2 regions of the Streptomyces sp. NPDC023723 genome follow, and region 1 is predicted to be linked to the other one. Evidence: riboswitches for the same ligand, from Rfam matches in the RefSeq annotation. Region 1 holds a riboswitch; the other holds the start of a gene.
The links. A riboswitch is a leader RNA that binds a small molecule or an ion and turns the genes downstream of it on or off. The one in region 1 is predicted to bind glycine.
Positions count from the first base shown of each region.

Region 2: another riboswitch for glycine. It lies ahead of gcvP (aminomethyl-transferring glycine dehydrogenase); the one in region 1 lies ahead of gcvT (glycine cleavage system aminomethyltransferase GcvT).

Region 1 is NZ_JBFAAP010000049.1:8,898-20,123, forward strand. It holds gene AB0G32_RS32455 (dipeptide ABC transporter ATP-binding protein) at 1-33, opposite strand, end outside; gene AB0G32_RS32460 (ABC transporter ATP-binding protein) at 57-1,154, opposite strand; gene AB0G32_RS32465 (ABC transporter permease) at 1,151-2,149, opposite strand; gene AB0G32_RS32470 (ABC transporter substrate-binding protein) at 2,260-4,053, opposite strand; gene AB0G32_RS32475 (ABC transporter permease) at 4,125-5,132, opposite strand; gene AB0G32_RS32480 (enhanced serine sensitivity protein SseB C-terminal domain-containing protein) at 5,442-6,239, opposite strand; gene AB0G32_RS32485 (enhanced serine sensitivity protein SseB) at 6,433-7,206, opposite strand; gene AB0G32_RS32490 (AAA family ATPase) at 7,260-7,928, opposite strand; glycine riboswitch at 8,085-8,180, shown strand; gene gcvT (glycine cleavage system aminomethyltransferase GcvT) at 8,342-9,475, shown strand; gene gcvH (glycine cleavage system protein GcvH) at 9,543-9,923, shown strand; gene glyA (serine hydroxymethyltransferase) at 9,932-11,226, shown strand, end outside.
Region 2 is NZ_JBFAAP010000026.1:90,101-101,326, forward strand. It holds gene AB0G32_RS24990 (DUF5999 family protein) at 276-482, shown strand; gene AB0G32_RS24995 (carbohydrate ABC transporter permease) at 495-1,259, opposite strand; gene AB0G32_RS25000 (sugar ABC transporter permease) at 1,331-2,329, opposite strand; gene AB0G32_RS25005 (extracellular solute-binding protein) at 2,336-3,628, opposite strand; gene AB0G32_RS25010 (TOBE domain-containing protein) at 3,895-4,314, shown strand; gene gcvP (aminomethyl-transferring glycine dehydrogenase) at 4,367-7,261, opposite strand; glycine riboswitch at 7,440-7,534, opposite strand; gene AB0G32_RS25020 (PRC-barrel domain-containing protein) at 7,661-8,035, shown strand; gene AB0G32_RS25025 (DNA polymerase IV) at 8,287-9,711, opposite strand; gene AB0G32_RS25030 (MerR family transcriptional regulator) at 9,781-10,464, opposite strand; gene AB0G32_RS25035 (bifunctional nuclease family protein) at 10,626-11,099, opposite strand; gene AB0G32_RS25040 (MerR family transcriptional regulator) at 11,173-11,226, opposite strand, start outside.

The sequences.
Region 1 (11,226 bases):
GAGCGTGGCACCGCTCTGCGCGGGGATGGTCACCGCTTTGTCCTCTGCCTTGTCACTCACAGCTTCGGCGCAATCTCTTCGGTCCAGATCCGCTCCCGCTGCTCCTGCGACATGTGGCAGGCGGCCCAGTGCTTGCTGCCGACCTCGGTCAGCTCGGGGCGGACCGTGCGGGTGACGTCGTCCTTGGGCACGTCGGCGTACGGGCAGCGCGGGTTGAAGGCGCAGCCGGACGGGATGTTGATGAGCGAGGGCGGCGAGCCCTTGACCGGGATCAGCCGTTCCTGCTGGTCGCGGTCGAGCCGCGGCATCGAGCCGAGCAGGCCCCAGGTGTAGGGGTGGCGGGGCTCGTAGAAGACCTTCTCGGCGGGGCCGCGCTCCACGCACCGGCCGCCGTACATCACCAGCAGGTCGTCGGCGAGTTCGGCGACGACGCCCAGGTCGTGGGTGATGATGATGACCGCGGAGCCGAACTCCTTCTGGAGGTCCCGGATCAGGTCCAGGATCTGCGCCTGGACGGTGACGTCCAGGGCGGTGGTCGGCTCGTCGGCGATCAGCAGCTCGGGGTTGTTCACCAGCGACATCGCGATCATGGCGCGCTGGCGCATACCGCCGGAGAACTCGTGCGGGTAGTTGTCCACCCGCTTGTCCGGCTGCGGGATGCCGACCCGGTCGAGCATCTCCACGGCGCGCCGCTTGGCGGTCTTCTTGTCCACCTTGTGGTGGATGCGGTACGCCTCCACGATCTGCTGGCCGATCGTGTAGTACGGGTGCAGCGCGGACAGCGGGTCCTGGAAGATCATCGCCATCTCGCGGCCGCGCAGCTTGCGTACGTGGTCCGGGTCGGCGGTGAGCAGCTCGGTGCCGTCCAGCCAGATCTCGCCGGAGATCCGGGCCTTGCGCTTGCCGTACTGGCCGGCGGTGTGCAGGCCCATGATGCCGAGCGAGGTGACCGACTTGCCGGAGCCGGACTCACCGACGATGCCGAGGGTCTTGCCCTTCTCCAGCTGGAAGCTGAGCCCGTCGACGGACTTGACCAGGCCGTCGTCGGTCGGGAAGTGCACCTTCAGATCGCGCACTTCGAGGAAGGCGGTCGGCGCGGGAGAGGTGCCGGTGGGTTCGCCCACGGCGGCGCCGCTCTTGTCGAGGTCGGTCATGTGAGCCTCACTCGGGGGTCGATCACGGCGTACAGGACGTCCACCACGAGGTTGGCGATGAGCACCGCGAGAGAAGTGATCAGGGTGACACCCAGGATGACGGGCAGGTCCTGGTTGCGGATGGCGGTCAGCACCGCCTGGCCGAGGCCGGGCAGGTTGAAGGTGGTCTCGGTGAGGATGGCTCCGCCGATGAGGGCGCCGAGGTCCATGCCCAGCATGGTGAGGATCGGCGTCAGGGTGGAGCGCATCGCGTGCTTGCCGATGACGGTCTGCTCGCGCAGCCCCTTCGCGCGGGCGGTGCGGATGTAGTCCTCGCCGAGGATCTCCAGCATCGTGGCGCGGGTGATGCGCGCGTACATGGCGGCGTAGAGGAACGCCAGGGTGATCCACGGCAGGATGAGGCCGCCGAACCAGCCGGTGAAACTGTCCGTCAGGGGCACGTACTGCGCGTCGAGCCAGTCCAGCCCGAACGCGAAGATCGCCAGGCTGGCCATGCCCGTGAAGTACACGGGCAGCGAGACGCCCGCCAGGGCCACGACCATCGCGCCGCGGTCCCAGAAGCTCCCCCGCTTCAGCGCGGAGAGCACGCCGGCCGCCATGCCGAAGAGCAGCCACAGCACGGCCGCACCGAGCGCCAGCGCCAGGGTCACCGGGAAGCGGTCGGTCAGCACCGGCCAGATGGCCTGTTCGCTGCGGAAGGAGTACCCGAAGCACGGGGCCGAGCAGTGGGTGACATCGCCGCCGCCCGAGTAGGTGCGGCCGGCGAAGATGCCCTTGAAGAACTCCCAGACCTGGGAGTAGATCGGGTCGCTCAGGCCCAGCTTCTGCCGCACCGCTTCCACAGCGGCCGGGTCGGCCTGCTTGCCCACGAAGCTCGAGGCGATGTCGACGCCCGCCCACTTGGGGACGAGGAAGAAGATGCCGAAGACCACCAAGATGATGACCACCAGCATCACTGCGGCGGCGAACAGCCGCCTGATGAGGTAAGCGAGCACAGCGTGCGGCCCGCCGCGGGACCGCGGGCCCCGGAGGTCTTCCGGGGGCCCGCGGTCCCGCCGCGCCGGCCTTCACCTGCCTTTCGTGCCGTACGGCGGGTGTTTACCGGTTACTTCGTGGACTTCAGGCCGAGGTTGACGAAGTCGTACATGCCGCTGTAGCCGTCGGTGGTGTACACGTTCGCCAGGCGGCTGGAGCGCCAGTTGACGAACTTCTCGAAGACGAAGGGCAGGTAGTACGCGCCTTCCATCACCTTGTGGTTGATCTCCGTGGCGATCTTGGCCTTGCCGGCGTCGTCCAGCGTGTCGACGTAGTCGTCGAACAGACCGTCGATCGTCTTGTCCTTGATGAGCGCGTAGTTGTTGTTACCGCTCTCCAGGATGTAGTCGCTGTCCCACAGCGGCAGACCGTAGCCCTGGACGGACGGGAAGTCCGGGCCCCAGCCCATGATGATGATGCCGTAGTTCTTCTTCTTGACGTTCTCGGGGCTGCCGATGATGCCGGCGGTCTGCGAGCCGTCGTACTGGTCGATCTCGGCGGTGATGCCGATCTTCTTCAGCGACGCCTGGAGGGACTGCGCGGTGGCCACCTCGACCGGCTTGTTGTTGCGGACCGCGATGGTGGTCTTGAAGCCGTTGGGCTGGCCGCAGGCCTTCAGCGCCGCCTTGGCCTCCTCGACGTTGCCGTTCTTGTTGTCCGAGGCGAGCTTGTACGGGTCGTAGTCCTGACCCTCGGCACCCGGGACGGCCGGCGGCAGCATGTTGGTACCGATGTCACCACCGGCGACCGGGCCACCGCGCGCGGTCTGCAGGGAGACGTGGTCGGCGCCGAGGATGACGGCCTTGCGGCACTCCAGCTTGTCGAACGGTGCCACGCTCTGCGGGAACACGGCATAGCGGATGTAGCCGGAGACCGGGTTGTCCAGGTTGGCCTTGTGCTCCTTCAGCGCCGTGGTACGGCCCTGCGGCGACATGCCCGTCTGGTTGATGTCCAGGTCGATGTCGCCGCTCAGCAGACGCTGGTCGAGCTGGTTGGCGTCCGAGAAGAACTGAACGGTGATCTTGTCCGGGTAGGCCTTGCGGATCGGGTCGGAGTCCTGCTTCCACTCGGTGTTGCGGACCAGCGTGAGGTCCTTGCCGGGGGTGTAGGACTCGAACTTGTACGGGCCGGAGGAGAACGGGTGCAGGCCGTACTTGGACTTGGTGTCCTTGTCCTGGCGGACCGGGGAGGCCGAGGTGAGCGCGAGCATCTCCTCGAAGTCCGAGTTGGCCTTCGGCAGCTTGAAGACGATGGTCTTGTCGTCCGGCGTCTCGATGGCCTTCAGACCCAGCTTGTCCTTGGACTTGTCCTTGTACGGACCCTGGTACTCGTCCTTGGGGTCGAGCACCTCCTTGAGGTACGTCGGACCGCCGGACAGCACGTCCTGCGCCCACACGCGCTCGATGCCGTACTTCACGTCCTCGGACGTGATCGCCTTGCCGTCCTCCCAGGTGACGCCGTCACGCAGGGTGTACGTGTAGGTCTTGCCGTCGTCGGAGACCTTGGCGGTCGAGGTCGCGAGGTCCGGGGTGACCTCGGCGCCGGCCGAACCGGGCTCCGTCTTGTTCGTGACGAGCTGACGGCTGTAGTAGCGGGAGAAGTTCCACATGAAGCCGTAGTAACCGCGCGTGGTGTCCCACGAGTCGGCGTCCTGGGCGCCGCCGAACTTCAGCGTGCCGCCCTTCTTGGCCAGCGTGGCCTGGGCGACCTTGTTGTTCGCGGCGTCGAAGCCGGCCGCGCCGTTCTTCGATCCCCCGTCGTCGCTGTCACCGCCGCCGCACGCCGCCGTGGTCAGCAGCGCGGCGACCACTGCGGCAGCGGCCAAAGCCTGCTTACGCCGCCCTGAGGTGCGTTGGGTAGTCACGATCTCGGATCCTCCGGATTAGATGAGAGACCCCGTGCAGGTGCCACGGGACGCTTGAGCGGTACGGCAGTTCAGCGGGAGCCCTTCGGGTCCAGCGCGTCGCGTACGCCGTCTCCGAAGAGGTTGAAGGCGAGCACGGTGATGAAGATCGCCACGCCGGGGACCACCATGTACATGGGGTCCGACTCGTAGTACTCGATCGCGCTCGACAGCATCTGTCCCCACGACGCCGTGGGCGGCTTGACGCCCACCCCCAGGAAGCTGAGTGCCGCCTCGGTGAGGATGTTGGTGGGGATCATCATCGTCGTGTAGACGATGATCGGCGCGACCAGGTTGGGCAGCAGTTCCTTGAACAGGATGTAGAGACGTCCGGCGCCCAGCGACCGGGCGGCCTCGACGTACTCCCGTTCACGCATCGAGAGGGTTTGGCCACGCACCACGCGTCCGATGTAGGGCCACCCGAAGAAGCCGATGACGAGGATCATCACGAAGACCCGCACGCCGGTTCCGTGCAGCCCCAGCATGTCGTTCGGCATGACGGAGACCAGCGCGATGATGAACAGCAGCTGCGGGAAAGCCAGCAGCCCGTCCATCACCCGGCTGATGACGGAGTCCACCCAGCCGCCGAAGAAGCCCGCCAGGACACCGAGGACCGTACCGAGAATCACGGCCACGATGGCGGACAGGAATCCGACCAGCAAGGAGATGCGCGCGCCGTAGAGGATGCGGGCGAGGATGTCGCGCCCGTTGACCGGTTCGACACCCAGCAGGTGATCACCGCTGATACCGCCGAGCGATCCGGTGGGGGTGCCGAACAGCGGGTCGATCAGATTCTCGTGGTACTCGTTGGGGTCCTGGCCCAGCAGGCCGGTGATGACCGGCGCGAGCAGCGCGACCACGATGAGCGCGACCACGATGATGCCGCCGGTCAGCGCGAGCTTGTCCCGCTTCAGGCGCTCCCAGGCGATACGCCCCAGGGAACGGCCCTGTACCGACTTCGACTCGGCGCCGGCGACCGCCGCTTCCTCGGCCGCGCTCGGGGCCGCTTCGGCGGTCGGTTCGTGCAATGGTGCCGTCATCTGGCAGGGACCCCTCTCAACCGGCGGTAGCCGGCCCGCACTTGCCGCTGTGGCGGCGTGATCAGTCCGTAGTACACAGGGGCGAAGGCCCCTGGTGCGGGAGTCTTCAACGCATTGGCGATCTGTTGCCAGACTTGGCGGTGAATGGATGCGCAACCGTGATGCTGTTTGAGGGTTTCCGTTATCCGGACGCCGGGTAACACCGAGCGGACGCGGACGAGTTGGGACACCTTGGACAGATGGGGAGCTTACCTTCCGCTCTACGCGCGGAGATCACGCCGGTTCACAGCGGAACCTCATCGTCCACGGTCAGTACCGGCCGCCCGCCGGAGGGTAGCCGTACCCGCCCGCCGGAACCTGGGCGGGGGCCGCGTGGGCCTCCCGGTCGTAGAACGGGCGGGCGTTGGCGCGCAGCCACATCGCGACCGGGTCCAGCGTGTCCGACATCGCCACGGTCGACACCGGCAGCCCCTCCGGCGCCGCGCCCACGGACTGCTGCATCATCGCGCGCACCGCGCCGACGGCCGGCGAGGAGGTGTCGTACAGGTCGAGGCCGATCGCCAGGTAGGGCGCGCCGAGGGCCGGCTGCACCCAGGCCCGGCGCAGGGCGCGGACCACCGGGGTGCGGTGGGCGTTCTGGGTGAGCAGGGCGTAGAACTGCGGGAGTTCGATGGCCGGTTCGGACAGCCGCAGCGGCCCGGCGGGCTGGCGGTCCAGGCCGGTGGCGATGCGGCGCAGGTCGAGCCAGGGGATGCCGACGCCGCCGCCGGGGGCGTGCGGGTTGAGCCAGAGGCCGTAGCGGTCGGGGAAGAGGGCGCGGGCCACCTCGAGTCCGTCGACCACCTCGTAGGACCGGTTCCAGCCGCTGGCGGACAGCTCCTGGGCGGAGGTGACGCAGGGCGCGTAGCCGTGGCCGTCGACCTCCATGTTCCCGTACTGGGCGTCCGGGGAGCCGGCCTGGCCGTGCCACAGCAGCATCCAGACCTGGCCGGAGGCGGGGGAGGCGAGGGCGCGCAGCAGCGCCTCGTAGGCGTCGTAGCGCCCGGGGGTCACCTGGCGCAGCGTGTGCTCGACGTGCCCGGCTGCGGCGGTACCGCTCGCGCTCACGTGTTACCGACCTCTCGGGAAGCGTGCGTGGTTGGGGTCCAGCTTAGGTGGCTCCGCGGGCGGGGGGCGCCGTCGAACTCGGGGGTTCCTGCGCCTGGGCGGGTGCGGGTGCGTTGTGGCTGGTCGTGCCCGCGCGGCGGAGCCGCATGTCGATACGGCCCCGCGCCCCTTGGCGGCGTCCCCCTCGCGGCGGTTACAAGGCCCCTTGGTAGAAGGGACGGACGTGGTCCCTGAGCCAGTCGCAGACCGGGTCCTGGGCCGCTTCCAGCAGGACCAGGTTGACCGGCCACTTGACCGGGGCGCGGCCCAGGGCGCGGCCCAGGGCGTCCAGCGGGACGGCGCGGGCGTCGCCCTCCCAGTGGGTCAGTTCGACGCCGACGAACATGACCGGGTCGGCGGTCTCGACGGTGGCGAGGCAGCGGCGGGCGGTGCGGACCACGCCGGTGGCGGCGAACTCGGCGGACGCGGCGGACAGGAAGTCCACCGGGTCGTCCTGCCAGTCGGGTTCGAAGAGGCGGACCCGGCCGCCGGCCGCAGGGCCGTCCAGCGGGCCGCGGCCGGCCCGGCACAGCTCGGCCACCGCGGCCGGCGGCAGCGGGACGCCGACCACGCCGTCCGGGTTGACGGCGATGCCGACCTGCGGGGGCAGCCCGCGGGCGAACTCCACCGCCGGGGCGACGGTGAACGCCAGGTGCCCGCCGACGACCTGGCGGAACTGCTCCTCGGAGCTGAACACCGGCACGTACGCCTGGCCGGCGATCTCCAGTGTGGGCAGGTCCAGCGGGCCCTGGTGCGGGCCGCCGCCGTTGGGCAGCGGGACCCAGACGAAGCTGCGGCCCAGGACCTCGACTATCCGGCCGCCGGCGCCGGGCACGCCGAAGGCGGCCGACAGCACCTCCTCCAGTTCGTTGCCGGGCCATCCGCCGTGCGGATGTGGGTGCGCCTGCGCCTGCGCCGGAAAGTCCATCTGCTTGCCTACCGCCTGTGGGGAACCGCTGGTGTGGCTGAAAAGGCTACCGGTCAGCCGGTGAAGCCGATCCGGCGCAGCGTGTCGGCCGCCGCGCGGTCGAGCAGGACGGCGGCGCCGCAGCCGGGCGGCAGTTCGCCTTCGGCCGCCGCGCGCAGCAGCCGGTGGGTGGCCGCGCGGTGGCGCAGGAACGCGTACCGGGAGACGCCCCGGCCGCGCTCGCGCTGGCCCGCCAGTGCCTGCTCGGCGTCGACGTCGAGCAGCAGCAGGTGCAGGGTGCCGCCGCGTCGCCGGGCCTCGCGGGTCAGCCAGCGGCGCACCCAGGTCTGGGTGCCGCAGTCGTGCACGACGACGCCCGCGCCGGAGCGCAGGGCGCGGCGCAGCCCGGCGTAGTGCGCGATGCGGACCAGGGGGCGGTAGACGGCGTACGGCAGGAGGCGCGGCATGCGCCGGTCCCAGCGGTCGCGGGTGTCCTGCGAGTCGACGCGCGCCCCGCGCACGGTCCGCTTCATCAGCGTTGACTTGCCGCTGCCGGGCAGGCCGGTGACGGCGACGAGGTCCTTGGGGCCGAAGAGCAGGGCGTGCGGGCTGCGGCCGGCTCGGTCCCGCAGGTCGCGGACGACGGGTGCGGGCCGCTCGGCGCACGCCTCCCGGGCCGGGGCCGTGTGCTGCTCGGGCAGCGCGAGTCCCGAGGTCGTGGCGTATGCCGTGGTCCTGTTCACCGTGATCGTCCTCCCCTGGGGCGGTTCACGAGTTCCCATCCCCGTCGAGTGTAAAGAGAAGGTAATGCGGTGGTCTCGCGATTTCATTCGCTTCGTGCCACAAGCCGGTCACAAACGCAGTGCTAGGGTGGCCGCGCCAACTGCATACCGGCCGTTTGAATCCGCGCGGGAGAGTCCCCGGCCAGTCGCCGGGGCGCCGAAGGAGCAAGTCCCTCCCTTGAATCTCTCAGGCACCGTCACCGCGCGGGCGAGGCACATCTGAAAAGCGGGCCGCCGTGACCGGCGGTCCCACCCAAGGTGCAAGTTCTGGTCCCGGCTCCCCGCGAGCCGTGATCACGGCGAACCTCTCAGGTACCGATGACAGATGGGGAGGACCTTCCTCGCCCGTGCCGTCCTGTCCTGGGAGACGACCGATGAGCAGTACCCCGCTCCGCCATACCGCGCTGGACGCCGTGCACCGCGCGCTCGGCGCGACGATGACCGACTTCGCCGGCTGGGACATGCCGCTGCGCTACGGCTCCGAGCGCGACGAGCACACCGCCGTGCGCACCCGGGCCGGGCTCTTCGACCTCTCCCACATGGGCGAGATCACCGTCACCGGCCCCGCGGCCGCCGCCCTGCTCGACCACGCCCTGGTCGGCAACATCGGCACGGTCAAACCGGGCCGGGCCCGCTACACCATGATCTGCCGGGCGGACGGCGGCATCCTGGACGACCTGATCGTCTACCGGCTGTCCGGGACCGAGGCCGGTTCCGCTCACTACATGGTGGTCGCCAACGCCTCCAACGCCGAGGTGGTGCTGGACGCGCTGACCGAGCGGGCCGCCGGATTCGACGCCGAGGTGCGCGACGACCGCGACGCCTACGCGCTGCTCGCCGTGCAGGGCCCCGCGTCCCCGGGCATCCTGGCCGCGCTGACCGACGCCGACTTGGACGGCCTGAAGTACTACGCCGGACTGCCCGGCACGGTGGCCGGCGTCCCGGCGCTGATCGCCCGCACCGGCTACACCGGCGAGGACGGCTTCGAGCTGTTCGTCGCCCCGGCCGACGCGGAGCGGCTGTGGCAGGCGCTGACCGGGGCCGGCGCGGACGCCGGTCTGGTCCCGTGCGGCCTGTCCTGCCGGGACACGCTCCGCCTGGAGGCGGGCATGCCGCTGTACGGGCACGAGCTGACCACCGCGCTGACGCCCTTCGACGCCGGGCTCGGCCGGGTGGTGAAGTTCGAGAAGGAGGGCGACTTCGTGGGCCGCGCGGCGCTGGCCGAGGCCGCCGCCCGGGCGCAGGACAATCCCCCGCGCGTCCTGGTCGGCCTGGTCGCCGAGGGCCGCCGGGTGCCGCGCGCCGGGTACGCCGTCGTCGCGGACGGCCGGGTGATCGGCGAGGTCACCTCCGGCGCCCCCTCCCCCACGCTGGGCAAGCCGATCGCGATGGCGTACGTCGACCCGGCGCACGCGGCGCCGGGCACCGCCGGGGTCGGCGTGGACATCCGCGGCAGCCACGAGCCGTACGAGGTCGTGGCGCTGCCGTTCTACCAGCGCCAGAAGTAGGCGCACACCGCCCTTTCGGCGCCCCCGCATTCCCCTTCACTCCACCGCATACAGGAGAATTCAGGCCATGAGCAACAACCCCCAGCAGCTCCGCTACAGCAAGGAACACGAGTGGCTGTCGGCCACCGCGGACGGCGTCGCGACCGTCGGCATCACCGAGCACGCCGCGAACGCCCTCGGTGACGTCGTCTTCGTCCAGCTCCCCGAGGTCGGCGCCGCCGTCACCGCGGGCGAGACCTGCGGCGAGCTGGAGTCGACCAAGTCGGTCTCCGACCTGTACTCCCCCGTCTCCGGCGAGGTCACCGAGGTCAACGAGGACGTGGTCGACGACCCGTCGCTGGTGAACTCGGCCCCCTTCGAGGGCGGCTGGCTGTTCCGGGTGCGGGTCGCGGACGAGCCGGACGACCTGCTCTCCGCCGACGAGTACACCGCCTTCTCGGCCGGCTGAGGCCCGCGATGTCCGCCCCGAACACGGTCCCGGCCGCCCCGAACGCGTCCCCGGCCGCCCTGTACACGCCGCTGCGCGAACTCGACCCCGACGTCGCCGCCGCCGTCGACGCCGAGCTGCGCCGCCAGCAGTCCACCCTGGAGATGATCGCCTCCGAGAACTTCGCGCCGCTCGCGGTGCTGGAGGCCCAGGGCTCGGTGCTGACCAACAAGTACGCCGAGGGCTACCCGGGCCGCCGCTACTACGGCGGCTGCGAGCACGTCGACGTGGTCGAGCAGATCGCCATCGACCGGATCAAGGCGCTGTTCGGCGCCGAGCACGCCAACGTGCAGCCGCACTCCGGTGCCCAGGCCAACGCGGCGGCGATGTTCGCGCTGCTCGAGCCGGGCGACACGATCATGGGCCTGAACCTCGCGCACGGCGGGCACCTGACCCACGGCATGAGGATCAACTTCTCCGGCAAGCTGTACGACGTCGTCCCGTACCACGTGGGCGACGACGGCCTGGTCGACATGGCCGAGGTGGAGCGCCTCGCCAAGGAGAAGCGGCCCCGGCTGATCGTGGCCGGCTGGTCGGCGTACCCCCGGCAGCTGGACTTCGCCGCGTTCCGCCGGATCGCCGACGAGGTCGGCGCGTACCTGATGGTCGACATGGCGCACTTCGCCGGGCTGGTCGCGGCGGGGCTGCACCCGAACCCGGTGCCGCACGCCCACGTCGTGACCACGACCACGCACAAGACGCTGGGCGGTCCGCGCGGCGGTGTGATCCTCTGCACGGCCGACCTGGCCAAGAAGATCAACTCCGCCGTCTTCCCCGGTCAGCAGGGCGGCCCGCTGGAGCACGTGATCGCCGCCAAGGCGGTCGCCTTCAAGATCGCGGCCGGCGAGGAGTTCCGGGACCGCCAGCGCCGTACGCTGGAAGGCGCCCGCGTGCTGGCCGAGCGCCTGGTGCGGGACGACGCGCGGGCGGCCGGGGTCTCGGTGCTCACCGGCGGCACCGATGTCCACCTGGTCCTGGTCGACCTGCGCGGCTCCGCGCTGGACGGACAGCAGGCCGAGGACCGGCTGCACGAGGTCGGCATCACGGTCAACCGCAACGCCGTACCCAACGACCCGCGACCGCCGATGGTGACCTCCGGACTGCGCGTCGGCACCCCGGCACTGGCCACCCGCGGCTTCGGCGCCGAGGACTTCGCCGAGGTCGCGGACGTGATCGCCGAGGTGCTGAAGGCGCCCTCGCCCTTCGGGGCGGCCGACGCGCAGGCGCTGAAGGCCCGGGTCACCGCCCTGGCCGACCGCCACCC
Region 2 (11,226 bases), on a different contig from region 1:
CCCGACCGGACCAGCCCCTTCGGGCCCCGGCGAATCGTCCGAGCGGACAGCGGAGTTGGACTGAACCGTCCGGGCGGGTGACGCGTCCTCAACCTGTGAGAGACGGTGCCGCGAAATACCTGCGGATCGACGCCCATGGGGCAACACTGGGTCCGGACCGACATAGCCAACGGGGGACGGCCATGAACCACGTTTCACACCGCGGGACAGCGCCGACAGCACACCCGAACAGCACGCACCCCATCCACTTCACTGCGGAGCGAGAGAACCCTGCCATGTGCCAGCACCAGCCACCGTGTCCGTCAGCCCATTCCGCCGACCGGGAATCCGCCCGTCTCGTGGCGCACCACCCGGAGCAGGGCTGGAGCCTGCTGTGCAACGGCGTCCTCTTCTTCGAGGACACCGGTGAGCTCCTGCCGGACGGCCGGATCATCGCCCCGCACCGCCCGCTCGGCGCCGGCCAGGTGATGACGGCCGCCTGACCGGCACCGGCGTCAGCCCTTCGTGGCACCCGCCGCGAGCCCGCCGACCAACTGCCGCTCGGCCACCGAGTAGAAGGCGAGGGCCGGCACCATCGCCAGCACCAGGTAGGCGAAGACCCGGGCGGTGTCGGCGGAGTACTGGCCCTGGAACTGCTGGACCCCGATCGGGATGGTCCACCAGGTCGAGTCGGTGAACACCAGCAGCGGCAGGAAGAAGTTGTTCCAGCTGGTCACCACGGCCAGCACCGACACCGTGCCGAGGGCCGGCCGGGCCATCGGCAGCAGCACCCGCCAGAAGAAACCGAACGGCCCGCAGCCGTCCAGGGTGGCCGCCTCCTCCAGCTCACCGGGAATCTCCCGGAAGAAGCCACGCAGGATGATGATGGTCATCGGCAGTCCGAAGGCGGCCTGCGGGAGGATCACACCGAGCGGGTTGTCCAGCAGCCCCATCGAGCGCAGCAGCAGGAACAGCGGCAGCGCCGCCACCGCGAAGGGGAACATCAGCCCCATCGTGAACAGCGTGAACAGCGCCTCCCGGCCGCGGAACGCGAACCGCGCGAAGGAGAACGCGGCGAGCGCGGAGACCGCGACCACGATCACGGTGGTCGCCACCGCGATCAGCGTGCTGTTGCCGACCAGCCGCCAGAAGGAGCCCGAGCCGAGGATGCCGGTGTAGTTGGAGACCTGCCACGGACTCGGCAGCCCCACCGGATTGTCGGAGAGCTGATCGCTGGACTTGAAACCGGACAGCACGGCGTACAGCAGCGGTACGGCCATGACGGCGCCGACGACGGTCAGGACGATGTGCAGCGGCAGGGTCCGCCCGCGGGACTTGCGGGACGTGGTGCTCACTTGCCGTCTCCCCTCATGGTCGTGGTGGCCCCCTGGAGGTCGCGCCGCAGCACGAACCGCTGGTAGGCGAGGGCGAAGACGAGGCTGATGCCGAACATGACGACGCTGATCGCGCTGGCGTAGCCGACCTGGTAGCGCTTGAACCCGAACTGGAACATGGTGACGGCCATGGTCTCGGAGTGGTGGTCGGGGCCGCCCTGGGTGACCACCCACACCAGGTCGAACAGCTGGATGGCGCCGATCACGGACAGGAACACGCTGATCCGCAGGGTGGGCGCCAGCAGCGGCAGGGTGACGTTGCGAAAGCGCTGCCAGGCGTTCGCGCCGTCGATGAGCGCGGCCTCGGTCAACTCCTTCGGGATGGACTGGAGTCCGGCCAGGTAGAGCATCATGTGGAAACCGAAGTACTTCCAGGTCATGACGAGGAAGAGAGTCGCCATCACCATCGACGGGTCGGCGAACCACTCCCCGCCCAGCCCGTCCAGGCCGACGCCGCCCAGCGCCCGGTCGGCGAGCCCGTCGTCCGGCGCGAAGATCATGCCGAACAGCACCCCGGTGATCGCCTCGGAGAGCACGTACGGCGCGAAGAACAGCATCCGGTAGACCGCCCGGCCGCGCATCCGCTGGTTCAGCAGGACCGCCATGGCCAGCGCGAACGGCAGTTGCAGCACCAGCGACAGCACCACCAGCACCAGACAGCGCCACAGGTCGCCGAGGAAGACCGGGTCGTCGAAGAGCCGGGTGAAGTTCTCGGTGCCGATGTAGTCCGAGGGCATGCCGAAGCCGCCCCACCGGAAGAAGGCGGCGTACAGCGCGAACAGGATCGGCAGCACGACCAGGACGAGGAACAGCACCAGGGCGGGCACTTGGAAGCCGACCGCGGTGAGCCAGTGGGTGATCCGGCGCCGGGACCGCCCCCGGGCCGCGGCGGCCGGCGGGGGCGGCGGGCCGCCGCCGGGGCCGGTCCGCTTGTCCGGCAGGAACGTGGAGGTCATCGGCGGTTACCGCTCTTCCTTCGCGACCTTGGTGATCGACTCGGTGACCTGCTCGGGCGACTTGGAGCCGGCGATGAGCGCGGCGACACTGTCGTTGACCTCCTGGCCGACGGCGGGCGCGTAGGCCTGGTCGAGATAGAGCTGGAAGCCGGTGGCCGCCTTCAGCTGCTTCTGTACGGCCGTCAGGTTGACGTCGGTCAGGGCGCTCTCGGCGGCCGGGACCACCGGCAGCACACCGGTCTTGGTGACCAGTTCCCGGTCGGTGGCCTCGGAGGCGAAGAACTTCAGGAAGTCCACGGCGGCCTGCGGGGCATCGCGCCGCAGGGCGTGGCCGTTGGCCCCGCCGAACACCTCGGTGAGGGCGCCCTTGCCGCCCTCGACCGCCGGGAACGGGAAGAAGCCGAGGTCGTCCCCGAGCCCCTTGCCCGAGTCGGCCTGCACCACCGGGGCCCACTGGCCCATCAGTTCCATCGCGGCCTTGCCGTTGCCGACGGCGGCGGCCTGCCCGTTCGGCGCGGAGTAGGCGGCGCCGAGGAAGCCCTTCTGGAACGGCTGGAGATCGGCCAGTTCCTTCAGCAGCTGCCCGGCCCGCACGAACGCTTCCCCGGTAAAGTCCTGGTCGTCGGCGGCCTGCTGCACGGCCGCCGCGCCGCCGACCCGCATCGCCAGGTAGGCCCAGTAGTACATGCCGGGCCACTTCTCCTTGCCGGCCAGGGCGAGCGGCACGATGTTCTCCGACTTCAGCGCGCGGACGGCGGCCAGGAAGCCGTTCCAAGTGGTGGGCGGAGCGCTGACGCCGGCCTTCTTGAAGAGCGCCTTGTTGTACCAGAAGCCGACCATGCCGCTGTCGAACGGGATGCCGTAGAGCTTGTCGTCGATCAGGTACGGCTCCTTGGCGACCGGGAGCATGCCGTCGGCCCACTCCCTGGTGCGGTCGGTGAGGTCCTCGACGAGGCCCGCGTCGACCTGTTGCTTGAGGACCCCGCCGCCCCAGGTGTGGAAGATGTCCGGGAGCTTGCCGGAGGCGATCAGCGCCGTCATCTTCGACTTGTAGGCGTCGTTCTCCAGCTGGACGATCTTTATCTTCACCTGGGGGTTCCGCGCCTCGAACTTCTTGGCGAGGGCCGCCCAGACGTCCTTGGTCGGCTGGGTGGTGGAGATGTTCCACCACTCGATGGTGGTGGTCCCGGACGACCCTTCGTCCGAGTCACCGCCGCAGCCGCTCAGTGCCGTCATGCCCAGACCGGCCGCGGCCGAGGCCGCCAGGAAGCCGCGGCGGGACAGTGCCGGGTCGCCCATGATGCGCTCCTTGGGTACGAAAGTTTCGGAGAAAATCCAGAAAGCTGCGCTGTTGCCGCACCCTAGAGACAGCGCACAAACGGTGGCAACCCCCTGTGCACCACGAATCTTTGCTCACGGAAGCCCAGCCGTCCCGGCATCTCGAAACATTCGGATCAATCCGCGAACCTTTTACCCGACGCGAAGCCTCGAATCAGCCCGCTTAACGGGCATATCGGACTACTGTGGACTCACCCTCCCGCCCGTCCGACCTCAGCGAGGCATCCATGAGCCTGAGCATCCGCAACCAGCTCCCCGGCACCGTCACCGCCGTCACCCCCGGCGAGGCGATGGCAACGGTCCGGATCCGTCTGGCCGACGGCCAGGACCTCACCGCGGCGATCACCCGGGAGGCCGCCGACGACCTCGCGCTCGCCCCGGGCTCGGCCGTCCGGGCCCTGGTGAAGTCGACGGAGGTGTCCCTGGCCACCGCCTCCGTCACGGGCCTGTCCCTGCGCAACCGGCTGCCCGGTACGGTCACCGCGCTCACCGCCGGCGACGCGATGGCCGCTGTGAAGATCTCCGTCGAGGGCGCCGAACTGACCGCCGCCATCACCCGGGACGCCGCCGACGACCTGGCCCTGGCCCCCGGCCTGCCGGTCGTCGCGCTGGTCAAGTCCACCGAGGTGGCCCTCGCCACCGCGTGACGGCAACGCGAAGGGGCCCCGCCGTTCGGCGGGGCCCCTTCGCATCTCGTGCTCAGTCCTCGTACGCGTCCAGCGGCGGGCAGGAGCAGACCAGGTTCCGGTCCCCGAAGGCCTGGTCGATACGGCGCACCGGCGGCCAGTACTTGTCGGCCGCCGACACCCCGGCCGGGAAGACCGCCTCCTCGCGGGTGTACCCGTGCGCCCACTCCGCGCCGAGCGCGGCGGCGGTGTGCGGCGCGTTCCGCAGCGGGTTGTCGGCGGCGGACCACTCGCCCGAGCCGACCTTCTCGATCTCCGCGCGGATGGCGATCATCGCGTCGCAGAACCGGTCCAGTTCGGTCAGGTCCTCGGACTCGGTCGGCTCGATCATCAGCGTCCCGGCCACCGGGAACGACATCGTCGGCGCGTGGAAGCCGTAGTCGATCAGCCGCTTGGCGACGTCGTCGACGCTCACGCCGGTCGCCTTGGTCAGCGGCCGCAGGTCGATGACGCACTCGTGCGCGACCAGCCCGCCCGGACCCGTGTACAGCACCGGGTAGTGCGGCTCCAGGCGCTTGGCGACGTAGTTGGCGGAGAGCACCGCCACCTGCGTGGCCCGCTTCAGCCCCTCACCGCCCATCAGACGCACGTACGCCCAGGAGATGGGCAGAATGCCCGCCGAGCCCCAGGGAGCCGCCGAGACCGGGCCCACGCCCGTCTGCGGGCCGGCCGCGGGCTGGAGCGGGTGGTTGGGCAGGTACGGCGCGAGGTGCGACCGTACGGCGACCGGGCCGACGCCGGGACCGCCGCCGCCGTGCGGGATGCAGAACGTCTTGTGCAGGTTGAGGTGGGAGACGTCGCCGCCGAAGTGCCCCGGCTCGGCGAGCCCCACCAGGGCGTTGAGGTTGGCGCCGTCCACGTACACCTGGCCGCCCGCCTCGTGCACGGCCGCGCAGATGTCGGTGACGTGCGCCTCGAACACGCCGTGCGTGGACGGGTAGGTGATCATCAGCACCGCCAGCTCGTCGCGGTACTGCTCGATCCTGGCCCGCAGGTCCTCGACGTCGACCTCGCCGTCCTCGGCGGTCTTGACGACGACGACCCTCATCCCGGCCATCACGGCGCTGGCGGCGTTGGTCCCGTGCGCGGACGACGGAATCAGGCACACCGTCCGCTGCTCGTCCCCGTTGGCCCGGTGGTACCCGCGTACGGCGAGCAGTCCGGCCAGCTCGCCCTGCGACCCGGCGTTGGGCTGGAGCGAGACGTTGTCGTACCCGGTGACCTCGGCCAGCCGCTCCTCCAGCTCCCGGATGAGCGTCAGATAGCCCTGTGCCTGCTCGGCCGGGGCGAAGGGGTGCAGCTGCCCGAACTCGGGCCAGGTCACCGGCTCCATCTCGGTGGTCGCGTTGAGCTTCATGGTGCAGGAGCCCAGCGGGATCATGCCGCGGTCCAGCGCGTAGTCCCGGTCGGCCAGGCGGCGCAGGTAGCGCAGCATGGCGGTCTCGGAGCGGTGCTGGTGGAAGACCGGGTGGGTGAGGAACTCGTCGGTGCGCAGCAGTCCGGCCGGCAGCGCGTCCGCGGTCGCCGCGTCCAGCGCCTCGATGTCGCCCTCGACCCCGAACGCGTTCCACACCCCGCCCACCTGGGCCCGCGTGGTGGTCTCGTCGCAGGCCATCGAGACCTGGTCGGCGTCGACGAGCCGCAGGTTGACACCGTTCTGCCGGGCCGCGGCGACGACCTCGGCGGCCCGCCCGGGCACCCGCGCGGTGACCGTGTCGAAGTAGTCGCCGTGCACGACCTCGATCCCGCCGGCCGCGAGGCCCGCGGCGAGGATCGCGGCGTACCGGTGGGTGCGCCGGGCGATGCCGCGCAGCCCGTCCGGCCCGTGGTAGACGGCGTACATCCCGGCCATCACGGCGAGCAGCACCTGCGCGGTGCAGATGTTGCTGGTGGCCTTCTCCCGGCGGATGTGCTGCTCACGCGTCTGGAGCGCCAGCCGGTAGGCCCGGTTTCCGTCGGCGTCCACCGAGACGCCCACCAGCCGCCCGGGCAGGCTGCGCGCCATCTTCTCCTGGACGGCCATGTAGCCGGCGTGCGGCCCGCCGAACCCCATCGGCACCCCGAACCGCTGCGTGCTGCCCACCGCGATGTCGGCGCCCAGCTCACCGGGCGACTTCAGCAGGGTCAGCGCCAGCAGGTCGGCGGCGACGGTGACCAGCGCGCCCAGCTCGTGCGCCCGGTCGATGACCGGCTTGAGGTCGCGTACGGCACCGGAGGCGCCCGGGTACTGGAGCAGGACCCCGTTGATCTCCCGCTCGGCGACCTCGGCCGGGATGCCGTCGCCGAGGTCGGCGACGACCACCTCGACCCCGGTCGGCTCCGCCCGGGTCCGGATCACGGCGATGGTCTGCGGCAGCGCGTCCGCGTCGACCAGGAACAGGCCCTTCTTGTTCTTCCCCATCCGCCGCGACAGCGCCATCGCCTCGGCGGCCGCCGTGCCCTCGTCCAGCAGCGAGGCCCCGGAGGTGGGCAGACCGGTCAGCTCGGCCACCGTCGTCTGGAAGTTGAGCAGCGCCTCCAGGCGGCCCTGCGAGATCTCCGGCTGGTACGGCGTGTACGCGGTGTACCAGGCGGGGTTCTCCATGACGTTGCGCAGGATGACGGGCGGCGTGAAGGTGCCGTAGTAGCCGAGCCCGATCATCGAGTCGAGCACCTGGTTGCGGTCGGCGAGCGAGCGCAGCTCGGCCAGCACCTCGGCCTCCGTGCGCCCCCGGGGCAGGTCCAGCGCGCCGGCGTTCCTGATCACCTCGGGCACGGCGGCGGCGGTCAGCTCGTCGAGCGAGCCGTACCCGACCTGGGCCAGCATCTTGGCCCGGGCTTCCTGGTCGGGGCCGATGTGGCGCTGCTCGAACGGAATGCCCTGTTCGAGCTCGGCGAGCGGGGTGCGCGGCGTGGGATGGGCGGTCATTGCGGAGGCCTCCTGGTCTGACGCGACCTGCGAGGGGCACCATGGCGCGGGTGCCCGGACGGCCTCCCCCTCTGTCATCTCGACCTGAGAGCTTCACCGGGATCCTGTCGGGCCGTCCCGGCTTTCACCGTCGGTGAGAGCGGAAGCCGTCGACACCCGCCCTGCTTTCCAGAGTGACCTCGTCCGTGCGGTACGTGAGCCTGAGAGATTCCGGGGAGGAGTTGCTCCTTCGGCGCCTCCGGTGTAACCGGAGGACTCTCCCGCACGGGGTCAGCAGCCGTTTGCCAGCGTACCAGCGACCCCCACGCACGGTCTTTCGAGTGGCCGCACAGCCAAATGTGCTCTTTTGTAGTGCTTACGGATGATGTACCGGATGGTTGGCGACCACCTGGAGGGCCCGTGCGTACCGACATCGATCCCCGCAACCTGATCGGCCGCAAGGCGTTCGACCGCGACGGCACGAGGATCGGCACCGTCGACGAGGTCTACCTCGACGACGCCACCGGCATACCCGAATGGGCGGCCATACGCACCGGCCTGTTCAGCCGGGACGCCTTCGTCCCCCTGGAGCCCAGCGAACTGGTCGACGGCACGCTGCGGGTGCCCTTCGACCGCGCGCTGATCAAGGAGGCCCCCGACTTCGGCGTCGGCCGCCACCTCTCCCCGGAACAGGAACTCCAGCTCTACCACCACTACGGTCTCGACCTCGCCGCCCCGCCCTCGCTCCCCGACCACGACTTCGGCCGCCTGGCGGGCCAGGAGGAGCCGACCTGAGGCGAGTACGGGTTCAGCACCCCCGAGCAGCCTCCCGCGCGTCCCACGCCCCGCGGAAAAGCCGCTCTTGCCCGTTCCCCCGTCACCGGGCCCCGAGCCTCGCCACCCCCACCCGGCGGCTGCACCCCGCCCCACTCGTCCCACGCGTGACCGGCACCTCACGCCTCCGCCCGCCCCGCCTCCGCCCGCCCCACCTCACCCGAACCGCACCGCGCGGCTGTCCCCGCACCGCCCGCACAGTGGCCGCGCGGTCACCCCGCCCCGTCCACCGGCTCGACCGGTCCGGCCACGGTGTCCCCGGGTCTTCGTTCCACCAGCGGCAGCGGATCCGCCGGCTCCAGTTCCGGGTCGTCGGTGCGGAACGTCCGCACCCGCCCCGGCCTGGTCGACAACGGCGTCTCGAACCGCACCGTGACCCGCCCCAGACCACTGCCCTGCACCCACCCGTGCCCGTACACGGCGTGCCGTACGTCGTGCCCCGAGGGCCAGCGCCGCTCGGCGGGCGGGATCTCCGGCTCGGCGGACGCGGCCCGGCCGCCCCCCTCCGCCGCCCCCGAAAGCCCGGTGGACCCCGCCGGCTCCGCCTCCTCCGCCGCCCGCTCCCCCGCCGCCTGCGCGAACAGGTCCTCCTGCGTGTAGTCGGCGAGCCCGGTGACCCCCACGCCGAGCAGCCGCACCCCGCCGGTGGTGTCCACGGCGTCCAGGAGCCGCGCGGCCGCCTCCGCGACCACCGCCGGGTCGTCCGTGGGCCCGCGCAGCGTCTCGGACCGGGTCAGGGTGGAGAAGTCGTACCGCCGTACCTTCAGCACGATGGTGCGCCCGGACAGCCCGGCCCCGCGCAGCCGCGCCACACACCGGCCGGCCAGCCGCCGCACCTCGAGACCGACCCGCGTCCGGTCGTGGATGTCGACGTCGTAGGTGTCCTCCACCGACACCGACTTGGTCTCCCGCTCGGCCACCACGGGCCGCTCGTCGTGCGCCAGCGCCATCGCGTACAGCGCGTGTCCGTGCGCCTTGCCCAGCAGCCGGACCAGCTCGTCCTCGCCCGCCTCGGCGAGCTCGCCGACCGTGGTCATCCCGGCCCGCCGCAGGTGGTCACCGGTCGCCGGTCCCACTCCGGGCAGGATCCGCACCGACAGCGGCGCGAGCAGCCGGCGCTCGGTGCCCGGCTCGATCAGCACCAGCCCGTCCGGCTTGGCGTCCTCGGAGGCGATCTTGGCGAGCATCTTGGAGGCGGCCAGCCCCACCGACCCCGTCAGTCCGGTGACGGCCCGGATGTCCTCCCGCAGCCGGATGCCGGTCAGCCGGGCCGACTCCGCGTCCCAGGCGGTCCCGCCGGCCTCCAGGTCCACGAACGCCTCGTCCAGGCTGAGCGGCTCCACCAGCGGGGACAGCGCCCGCAGCAGCTCCATCACCTGCTCGCTGACCGACCGGTAGAGCTGGAAGCGCGGCACCAGACAGGCGGCGTTGGGCGCGAGCCGCCGGGCCTGGGCCATGGGCATCGCCGAGTGGACACCGAAGACCCGGGCCTCGTACGAGGCCGTGGCCACCACGCCGCGCGGCCCCAGCCCGCCCACGACCACGGCCTTCCCGCGCAGGCTCGGCTTGGACGCCTGCTCCACCGAGGCGAAGAAGGCGTCCATGTCGAGATGCAGGATCGTGGGCGCGGTTCTCACATCTCCGATGCTGCCCTACGCCACTGACAACGCGCCCGCACGCCCGGCCCGGCGGGGGCTCGGACGGGCTCAGACCGCCCGGTTGCGCCGCCGGGCCAGTTCGTCCGCCGGATTGTTCCCGACCAGGGTCTCGCCGGTGTCGACCCGCTCCCCGTGCAACTGCGACAGGGCGCTCTCCACGTCCCGCCACACCACCCCGACGGCGATCCCGAAGATCCCCTGGCCGCCCTGGAGCAGGGCGTGCACCTCGTCCGGCGAAGTGCACTCGTAGACGGTGGCACCGTCGCTCATCAGCGTCATCCGCTCCAGGTCGCGAAAACCGCTCTCCCTGAGATGCCGCACGGTGGTCCGGATGTTCTGGAGCGACACACCGGTGTCGAGGAACCGCTTGACGATCTTCAGTACAACCACGTCGCGGAAGCTGTACAGCCGCTGGGTCCCGGACCCGTGGGCCGGCCGCACGCTCGGTTCGACCAGTCCGGTACGGGCCCAGTAGTCGAGTTGCCGGTAGGTGATCCCGGCGGCCGCGCAGGCCGTGGGCCCCCGGTAGCCGATCTGCTCGGACGCCATGGACGCCGCCCCTCCGCCGCTCGGCACCACCGCAGGTCGCCGCGGGGCGTGGTCGGCCGTACCACCGGGCTGCGGGTATCCCCCGCCCGGGCGAATCCGAGAACCCTCGGGAGAGTACGGAGCACCGGCTCCGAGACCGCGTGCGGGAGCACGTCCCACCGTACCGTCGCCGCTGCTTCTCACGCCGACCTCCGTCCTTGACCTGCCTCCTCGAAGGTAGGCAGTCACCAAGGGTGCGTCAACGATCGCCACACTCGGCACGCCGAGTGATAATCACCCTAAGAGTGGTTTGCCGTGTCCCCTTGCGGGGAAGGGCTAGCCGAATGTCCTTTTTCGGACGGCCGTCACTGATTGCTGCTGCCGAAATCCTCCGGCGAGATCTGGTCGAGGAACTCGCGGAACTTCTCCACCTCGTCCTCCTGCTCGTCCGGGATCGCGATACCGGCGTCGTCCAGCACCGTGTCGCTGCCGAAGATCGGCGTACCGGTGCGCAGCGCCAGCGCTATGGCGTCGGACGGCCGCGCGCTCACCTCGACCCCGCTGGCGAAGACCAGCTCGGCGTAGAAGACACCTTCCCGCAGGTCGGTGATGCGCACCTCGGTGAGCTCCTGGCCGACGGCTTCCAGCACGTCCTTGAACAGGTCGTGGGTCAGCGGCCGTGCGGGAGCCATGCCCTGCTGGGCGAAGGCGATCGCCGTCGCCTCCCCGGGACCGATCCAGATGGGAAGGTAGCGGTCTCCTCCCACTTCACGCAGCAGCACGATCGGTTGGTTGGAGGGCATCTCGACCCGGACACCTACGACATCGAGCTCGTTCACACAGCAACCCTAGGCCGTGCCCGGGACGTTTGGGTAGTCGGGCCGGGAACGGGTGACCGATCCGGGCTCCGCATCACGGCAGCCGCACCCCGAGGGCGGTCTGCACCAGAGCGGCGTGCAGCCGCAC